DNA from 2 places in the Amycolatopsis speibonae genome. Region 2 is predicted to be linked to the other one. Evidence: predicted binding sites of a transcription regulator. Region 2 holds the regulator's gene; the other holds the start of a gene.

Evidence for each region. The regulator HspR, encoded in region 2, represses chaperone genes until heat shock. The targets are predictions, from matches to a motif close to ANNTTGAGTNNNNNNNACTCAANNT.
Region 1: ACFOSH_RS02170 (adenylate cyclase) is a predicted target of HspR. The motif match lies at 2,313-2,337, and genes of this name have one in related genera.

Annotation. Positions count from the first base shown of each region.
Region 1 is NZ_JBHRWK010000005.1:22,186-26,504, reverse strand. Features, by position in the region: gene ACFOSH_RS02180 (adenylosuccinate synthetase) at 1-371, opposite strand, end outside; gene ACFOSH_RS02175 (hypothetical protein) at 368-1,342, opposite strand; gene ACFOSH_RS02170 (adenylate cyclase) at 1,344-2,312, opposite strand; gene ACFOSH_RS02165 (hypothetical protein) at 2,468-3,403, shown strand; gene ACFOSH_RS02160 (hypothetical protein) at 3,448-3,855, shown strand; gene ACFOSH_RS02155 (hypothetical protein) at 3,872-4,249, opposite strand; gene ACFOSH_RS02150 (hypothetical protein) at 4,273-4,319, opposite strand, start outside.
Region 2 is NZ_JBHRWK010000004.1:40,159-44,477, reverse strand. Features, by position in the region: gene ACFOSH_RS01685 (AfsR/SARP family transcriptional regulator) at 1-1,844, opposite strand, end outside; gene ACFOSH_RS01680 (heat shock protein transcriptional repressor HspR) at 2,053-2,481, opposite strand; gene dnaJ (molecular chaperone DnaJ) at 2,487-3,665, opposite strand; gene grpE (nucleotide exchange factor GrpE) at 3,699-4,319, opposite strand, start outside.

The DNA.
Region 1 (4,319 bases), on a different contig from region 2:
TCCCGCGCCCGGTTGGCATGGATGTGGAACGGCGTCGTGAGGAGGGCCTGACCGTCCACACTCAGCAGTGACAGTGGATTCCGGACGCCGACGGCTTCGAGCCGGCGGGATTCCGAGGCCAGCGCGAACGGCTCGACCAGCACGAACCGTGAGAGGTGGGTGGGCACGCCGGCGAACGTGCCCGCCCCGAACTGGCTGAAGGTGTGGTGCCGCCCGTCCGCGACGACGTTGTGCGCGGCCTGCGCGCCGCCGTTGAAGCGGACGACGGCGGTGGTGGGCCGGTCGGCGCAGAGCGCGTCGACCACGGCCCCCTTGCCCTCGTCGCCGAAGCCGAGCCCGACCACCACCACGTGCCCGGCAAGCGGACTCATCGCAGCACCACGTCGCTCGGGCCGCCCGGCTCCGGGATCGCCGAGGTGACGACCGACCTGGTGCCCAGTTTCGCCAGCGCCTTGCCGACAGCCTTGCTCTCGGCGACCGAGCCGACGTCCGCGAGATCGGCGAGCGCCCGGTCGACGTCGACGACCCGTTCCTCCAGCCCGATCGTGGCCGCGATCAGTTCGCACACCGCGCCGGGGTCGTCGAGTTTGAGGAAGTTCTGGCCGAGCAGGCCGCTCCAGTGCTCGCCGATCTCCGGGTCGTTGTAGTACGAGGACTGGTTCGGCAGCACGAAGTAGACGTGCCACTTGCGGGCCAGCTCCCGGTACACCGACGCGGGATCGATGTCTTCCCGGACGTCGTCGCCGAGCACACGGCGGATGTGGCGGGCCTCCAGCGCCGGCTTGTTCAGCTCGTCGCCGATCAGGAACAGGTAGCCCTTGCGGCCGCGGTTCCGCCACGCGTCGGTGACCACGTGCCGGGCCATGAAGTAGGCGGCCAGCTCGTAGGACTCGCTCTTCTGCCCGCCGCCACCGCCTTCGAGGAAGATCGTGCGCAGCTGCTCGTCCATCCTGTTGTCCGATTCGAACTGCCCGATCTGCAACGGGACCCGGTCGCTGTCGGCGTCGCCGATCGCGCCGAACAGCACCTGCGGGTCGGCGAGATAGCCCCGGCGCTTCAGCAGACCGTGCAGTTTGCCGAGCTTGCCCTGCATGATCCGCGGTACCCGGCGCATCGAGCCGGTGACGTCGAACAGCACCGCGATCGGCGTCGAATCGGTATGGTCGGCCGAATCCCGGCATTCCCGTACGGCGTTCTTCGGGTCGAGCGCGGCCGCGGCCTTCCAGTCCTTCGCGGGTTTGGCGCGGAGATCGGCGCTGTAGCCGAAATCGTCCTCGCCCTTGGCCGCGCGGAAGGTCTTCGCGGCGGCGTAGGCGTTGTCGTCCCAGTGTCCGTGTCCCATGTCAGGCTCCTGTCTCGGGGATGGTTAAGGGGCGGAAGGTGCGGGGGCCGTACAGCTCGCCGAGCAGGTCGTCGTACTCGTCGAGCAGATCGACGGCTTCGGGTCGCTGTGCCGGGTCTTCTTGCGTGCACCACGTGGCGAACGCACGCTGCCGGGTTTCCGCAGGCGCCAGCAGGGAAAGCATCAGTTCGTGGAGCATGTGGACGTCGGTCGCCGCGGTCATCGAAAGTCCCTTGTGGACTTCGGGCGGGTATCGGAGGGAGTTGTCCGCCGCCAGCGGAAGCGCCCCGTCTTCGACCGCGAAGGACCAGCCGATCAGGACGATCCCGTGCCGTCCGGGGTGGACGAGCACGTTGTCCGCGGTGAGATGGCCGTGGACGACGCCGGCGCGGTGCGCGCCCGCCACGGCGCGCAGCAGGCGCCGGTGCATCCAGGCGTAGTCGCGGCCCTCGAGTCCGGCAGGGAAGGCCTTCGCGATGTCGGCGAGGGTGACGAACCCGTCGACGAGCGGATCGAGGACGCTGAACGCGCGGTCGCCCCGCGCCACCGGACCCGAGGTGTCGAGCAGCCGCGGGTAGTAGGGACGCAGCCAGCGGTGCCGTTCGGTGAAGCCGTCGAGCGTGCGCAACGCCGCCCATTCGGCGTGGATCAGCGGGTTGAGCGCCGGGTCTCGGACGAGTTTGACCAGGTGAGGGCCGGTGGTGCGGTAGGTCGTCGAGACACTGCCCACCGCGTGCGGGGCGGTGAGGGTGTAGGCCGAGGTCGCCGTCGTGACGGTCTGGCGCCGGGCACGTTTCCAGTCGGAGTGAAGACGATTGAGGGTGGCGGCCGCCCGGTGGGCGCGGGGGTCGCCGGGGTTGCGGTCGGGGTGGAGCGCGGCCGCCAAATCGCGGTAACGGTGGTGAGTGAACAGAGTGGCCGCATCGATCGAACTCTCGACCACTGTCACGGCGTCGTCCCCGGTGAGCATGGTTTGAGTCTAGACGACTCTTACCTCGGCCCGCAAGGGGCCCCCGGTGGGCGAGGAGGACGAAATGACCGCGGAAATGGTGGGCGTAGGTACAAATCCCGTGCCGTCGGACCACGTCGAAGAATAGACTGGATCGGTCGGACAAGGGGGTGTCGATGACTTTTCGGGAAGTGTCTCCAAAAGGCAAGACGCGGCCGGAAACGGTGGCCGTTCTGGTCGTGCTCGGAATCGTCCTGGGATTCATCGCGGCTTTCGCCGGACGGTGGGTCGTCGAAGGGCTGGCCGATTCTTACGACGTGCGCGCGGTGGTTTCCGTATCGGACTCCACGACGACCGAAGGGCAGAACGGTCCGCACACCACCTACGAGACCCTGGCGATCACCGAGGACGGCCGCGCGATCGAACTGCCGACGGATCGGGCGTTCGGTCTCGCGGAGCCGGTGGTCGCGAAGCTCTCCTCGGTGACCGCCAGGGTGTTGTCCGTGCGCGGGGCCACCGCGGTCGTGGAGGTCCACCATCCGTGGGAGAAGACCGCGGTGATGTCGATCGGCGGAGCGCTCTTGATGCTCGGGGCCGTCGTGGCGTTCTCGGTCGTGAGGCCGGTGACCGCGCGGAAGTCGCTGTCGTTCCTGGCAGGCTTCGTCTTCGCCGCGTATGTCGTGCTGGCGCCACTCGGTTTCGGCGGGACGGCGTACCGCGACGCGGCAGATCCCGTCCCGAACCTGTGGGAACACCGCCGTGAGGCGTGGGGGCCGCCGCCGGTGATCGGCAAGGGGCAGACAGCCGCGTCCGGGGACTCCGCCGTGCGTGTCGTCGACAGCCTGCCGAAACCGCCCGAAGGGGCCGAGGCGTGGCTGAGTGGATTCCACGTCCTCACCTTGCGGATCGAGGCGTCCCGCCTGGGCGATACGGCACTGGAGCTGTCAGCCGACGAGCACGGCGCCCCGCGGCGGGTCGGTGACTGCGCGGGTGCTCCCGGCGCGTTCGAGGGCACCGCGGGTCTCGTCTGTTTCGTGGTCCCACCCGGATATCAGCCGAAGTACCTGGTCGTCGGCAAACTCGACCGGGAAACCCTGTTGTCTCTTCGTTGATCGAGGAAAGGAATTCAGTGCCGGGCAAACCGCGGAATTCCAGAATGCTTTTCCAGGTGCTGGCGGCCGGGATCCCGTATGTCGTCCTCTTGTGGTTCGTCTGGGGGGCCTTCGGTGACCACGTCGGTGAATTGAGAACCGGCGAGGACGTCACGGTCACCGATGTCTCGGGATGCACGGAGGAGGGATCGCCGATGAGCGGTCAGATCCCCTACTGTGCGGGTGACTGGCGGTTCGACGACGGGCGAACCGGTCGCGGGCAGATCGAGGGTGCCAGGGTCGCGGAGGGCGACAGGATCTTCGCCGGCGACGGATTCGTCTACCCGTCGAGGTCTTCGCTGATCTGGCGACTGTCGGTGGGCGGGGTGGTCGGCCTGATCCTGCTGGGCATGGCGATCGGCCTCGGGGTCCTGTACCGGCTGGACCGGACCCGGCAGCGTCGCGAGAAGTGACGCCGCCGGGTGCCCGTCAGAGCCGGGTCGCTTCGATCTGCCGCTCGTCCTCGGTGGAACAGCTCGTCACCGGATCGTTCGGCCCGCTCCCGCAGGTCCAGGAACCGATCACCACCGGCCCGGGGCCCTGCGGCGAAGCGGCTTCGGCGGGCGTCAGCTTGGTGAAGTAGTCCGTGAGCACCTGGGTCGCTTCGGCGCACTCGGTCTTTCCGTGCGCGACGACCTTGTTCTTCGAACCCTGGGGCCCGGCCACCTCTCCACAGGGTGTTCCGGCGGCGACCGGCGCGGCCGCGGGGGAGGACGGCTGCGGCGCGGCCGCGGGGGCGGGATCGGCGCCGCAGCCGCTCAGCAGGACGACGGCGAGCGCGGCGGGAACTACGGCGAGGCTCTTCATGGGCCCTTCTTCTCGGGGGTGGTTCATTCGACGGGGACGACGGCGGCGAACACGTTCTGCTCGCCCTTGC
Region 2 (4,319 bases):
AATTCGCCGTCCGCGTCGCGATCACGGCCGCGGCCGAACGAGACCAGGAGCTCGTGGACGCGGAACCGGCCGGGCACCGTACCGTCCAAAATGGACGCGTCGACCAGCACCTCCAGCCGCGTTTCGGCCTCGGCCGGGGGCACGCCGAGGACCGCCGCCGCTTCCGGCAGCGTGAACTCGCCCCCGGCGACAGCGGTGAGCAGCACGAAATCCTGGGCGAGCGGCTCGGCGAGCTGCCGGTACGCGACTTCGAAGACCGCCTCGATGGCGAGGGGCCCGGCCCGCAGCTCGGCGATCCGGCGGCGCTCGTCCCGCAGGCGTTCGACCATGGACCGCAGGGTCCAGTGCGGCCGCGCCGCGAGACGCGAGGCCACGATCCGCACCGCCAGGGGAAGCAGGCCACAGGCGGTGACGAGGTCGAGGGCATCGTCCGGTTCCGCTTCCAGCCGTCGCGCGCCGACCCCCCGACGCACCAGTTCGAGCGCCTCATCCGGGCTGAAGACGTCGAGGTTGACCTGGGTGAGCAGGGGCAGGCCGTCGAGTCTGGCGCGGCTGGTGATCAGGACCGCGCAGCCGGGCGTACCGGGCAGCGCGTCGCGGATCTGCGCGGCGTCGGCGACGTTGTCGAGCACGATGAGCAACCGGCGGCCGTCGAGAAGCGAACGCCACAGCCCGCGCCGCTCGGCGAGGCTCCCCGGCGACCGGTTCGACGGCACACCCAGCCCGGCGAGCAGCAGTTCCAGCAGGTCGGGGCCGGTCACCGGCTCCCCGACCTGGTCGAGGTCGCCGAGATCGACGTGCAGCTGCCCGTCCGGATAGCGCTCGCGGATCTCGTGTGCCAGACGCACCGCGAGGGTGGTCTTGCCGACGCCGCTCATCCCGGTGATCGCCAGCATCGCCGGTGCCCGCCCGTCGGCGGTCTCCAGCACCGTCCGCAGGGCCGAGAGCTGGTCCTGCCTGCCGGTGAAGTCCGGCAGATCGGGCGGGAGCTGCGCCGGGATCGGCCGCCATCGGCCCGGCGGCTCCTCCTGTCCGGCGGGCGGAGAGAGGGTCACCTGCGGCGGGGCGGGCGCGACGACGTCTTCTCCCCGGAGGATGCGCTCGTGCAGCTCGACCAGTTCCGCGCCCGGCTCGACACCGTGGGTCTCCACCAGGCCACGGCGGGCGTCTTGGAAGACCCTCAGTGCGTCGACCTGGCGGCCCATCCCGTAGAGCGCGCGCATCAGCAGGACGTAGAGGCGTTCCCGCATCGGATGTTCGGCGATCATCCCGGTCAGCCGCGGCTGCGCCTCGTAGTAGTGACCGAGCCTCAGCTCCGCCTCCAGGTACTGCTCGGTGAGCGCGGTGTGCAACTCGTCCAGCCACCGGCGGCTCTGTTCGGCGAACAGGCCGGGCACTCCCGCGAGCGGTTCGCCGGTCCACAGGGCGAGTGCTTCCGACAACACCTGTCTGGCCTGGTGCGCGTCCCCCGAAGACAGCGCTTCTTGAGCCAGTGCACCGAGTTCCCCCGCGCGGGAGGCGTCCACCGTCGAGGGCGGCACGGCGAGCCGGTAGCCGTCGCCCGCCGACACCAGCACGTCTTCGCCGGCGCCGGCGGTGGCGAGCAGCCGCCGCAGTCTCCAGGCGTAGGTGCGGACGGTCGAAGCCGCGCGGGCGGGCAGGTCCTGGTCCCACAGGGTGTCGGTCAGCCTGCCGAGGGACACCGCCGTGCCGGGCGTGAGCGCCAGCGCGGCCAGCATCGCCTGCTGTTTCGGCGTTCCCACGGGGATCGCCACCCCGTCCGGGCGGTACAGCCGCATCGGGCCCAGCACCACGAATCGCACCCCAGGCCACGCTGCCGCCATGCGCGTCGCTCCCTCCGGCGCAACGACCGTCGGCGCCACTCGATGCTAACGCCGGTGGAGCCCGGGGAGCGCGGGATTGCCTCTTCGGCTCCGCTTCGGTGCACGAACGGCCGTGGAACGACCAAAACGCGTCTAGTCCTCTGAATGCCGGGGACGCCTTCCGGCGCCAGACCACGGTCAGGGCATTCAGAGGACTAAACGCGTGTTTTCAGCGACGGGGTTTGGGCTTCCAAACCACGAGCGCGGTCTGCTGCCGCAGGGGAACGAGATCCTTGCGGTAGGAGGCGTGCACGGCCGCGGCCGTCTGTTCGGCGGTGACGTACGCCGCCGTGAGCTCTTCGGTCAGTTCGGCGATCCGGGCGCGGAGCGCGTCGACCTGGTTTTCCAGCTCGATGATCCGCTTGATGCCCGCGAGGTTGACACCGTCCTCTTGGGACAGTCGCTGCACCTCGCGGAGCAGCGCGATGTCCCGCATGGAGTAGCGACGGCCACCACCGGAGGTCCGGCCCGGCGACACGAGACCATGGCGGTCGTAGGACCGCAGGGTCTGCGCGTGCAGGCCGGAAAGCTGCGCCGCCACCGAAATGACGAACACCGGGGTGTCCTCGTCCGCACCGTGCGGCAGCCCGCCGAACATCGTGCTCACCTGCCTTCGAGAAGTTCGGTGATCTCCGGTCGCGGGTCGTGCTCGGACATGGCCTCCGCGTAGGCCTCCAGCGCTTCACGGGCCTTGTCGTCCAGTTTGGACGGTATGGCCGCCTGCAGGGTGACCAGCAGGTCGCCCTGCGAGCCGTCCCGCTTCGCGATTCCCTTGCCGCGCACGCGAAGCACGCGACCACTCGCCGTACCCTGCGGCACCTTCAGCGAGACCTTGCCCTCGAGCGTCGGCACGGTGATCGTGCCGCCGAGGGCCAGTTCCGCGAAGGACACCGGCACGGCGATCGTCAGGTCGAGGTCCTGGCGCCCGAACACCGCGTGCGGCGCGACGTGCACGCGGACGTACAGATCGCCCGGCTGCGCGCCGCCCTTGCCCGGTTCGCCCTGGCCCGCCAGCCGGATCCGCTGGTCGTCGGCGACGCCCGGCGGGATCCGCACGGTCAGGGTGCGGGTGCGGGTGCTGACGCCCTCGCCCGCGCATTCCGGGCAGGGGTCGTCGATGATCGTGCCGCGGCCGCGGCAGTCGCGGCACGGCTCGGAGAACGCGAACGCGCCCTGGCTCCGGCTGACCAGCCCGCTGCCCTGGCAGGTCGAACACGTCCTCGGGGAGGTCCCCGGCTTCGCGCCGTTCCCGCCGCAGGTGGAACAGGTCGCCGGGCTCGACAGCCTCAGCGGCAGGGTCGCGCCCTTGACCGCCTCGGTGAAGTCGATCCGGACGTCGGTCTCCACGTCCGCGCCGCGCTGCGGGCGGTTCGCCGTGGCACCCGCCGCGCCGCCGCGGCGGCCGAAGAGACCGCCGAGGATGTCGCCGAGCCCGCCGAAACCGGCCTGCTGCTGGCCACCCGACTGACCGAAGATGTCGCCGACGTCGAAACCGCCGCTTCCGCCGCCACCACCCGGGAAGCCGAAGCCGCCGGGACCGCCGGAGCCGAAGAGGCGGCGGGCCTCGTCGTACTCCTTGCGCTTGGACGTGTCGGAAAGGACGCCGTACGCCTCGGAAACCGCCTTGAACTTCTTCTCGGCCTCCGCGTTGCCCGCGTTGGCGTCGGGGTGGTTCTCCTTGGCCAGCTTGCGATAGGCCTTCTTGATCTCGTCCGCGGTGGCGTCGGAGGAGACGCCCAGCTCACGGTAGAAGTCCTTACCGATCCATTCCCGTGCACTCACCGAACGTCTCCTCCTTTCACGCCGTATCGCCGATCAGCGGTTGTTCTCATCGAAGAGCTCGCCCTCGAGCGGCAGCTCGCCGCCCACGGGCGGGTCCACCGGGGCGTCCTGCGCCGCCGGCGCCGGAGCCGGGGCGGCGCCCGGCTCGTGGTCGGTGACCCCGACCAGCGCCGCGCGCAGCACGCGCTCGCCGAAGCGGTAACCGCGTCGCATGACCGTGGTGACCGTCGGCCCGGCGACGTCCGGCGAGGTGCTGTGCTGGACGGCCTCGTGCACGCTCGGGTCGAAGGCCTCGCCCTCGGTGCCGAACGGCTCGAGCCCCGATCGCTGCAGGCTCCCGACCAGCTTCTCGCCGACCGCCTTGAACGCACCCGTCAGGTCGCCGTGCTGCCCCGCGCGCTCGAGGTCGTCGAGCAGCGGGAGCAGGTCGTTGACGACCGACGCCTTGGCGCCGGTGACGACCTGTTCGCGGTCGCGGTCCACGCGCTTGCGGTAGTTGGCGTACTCCGCCTGGAGACGCTGGAGGTCGGCGGTGCGTTCCGCCAGCTCCTTCTCCAGGTCGGTGGCCACCGACACCGAATCGTCCATGATGGAGTCCCCGAGGCCGGGGCCCGCGTGGGTCGCGGGCACCGGCTCGACGGGCTCCACCGTGTC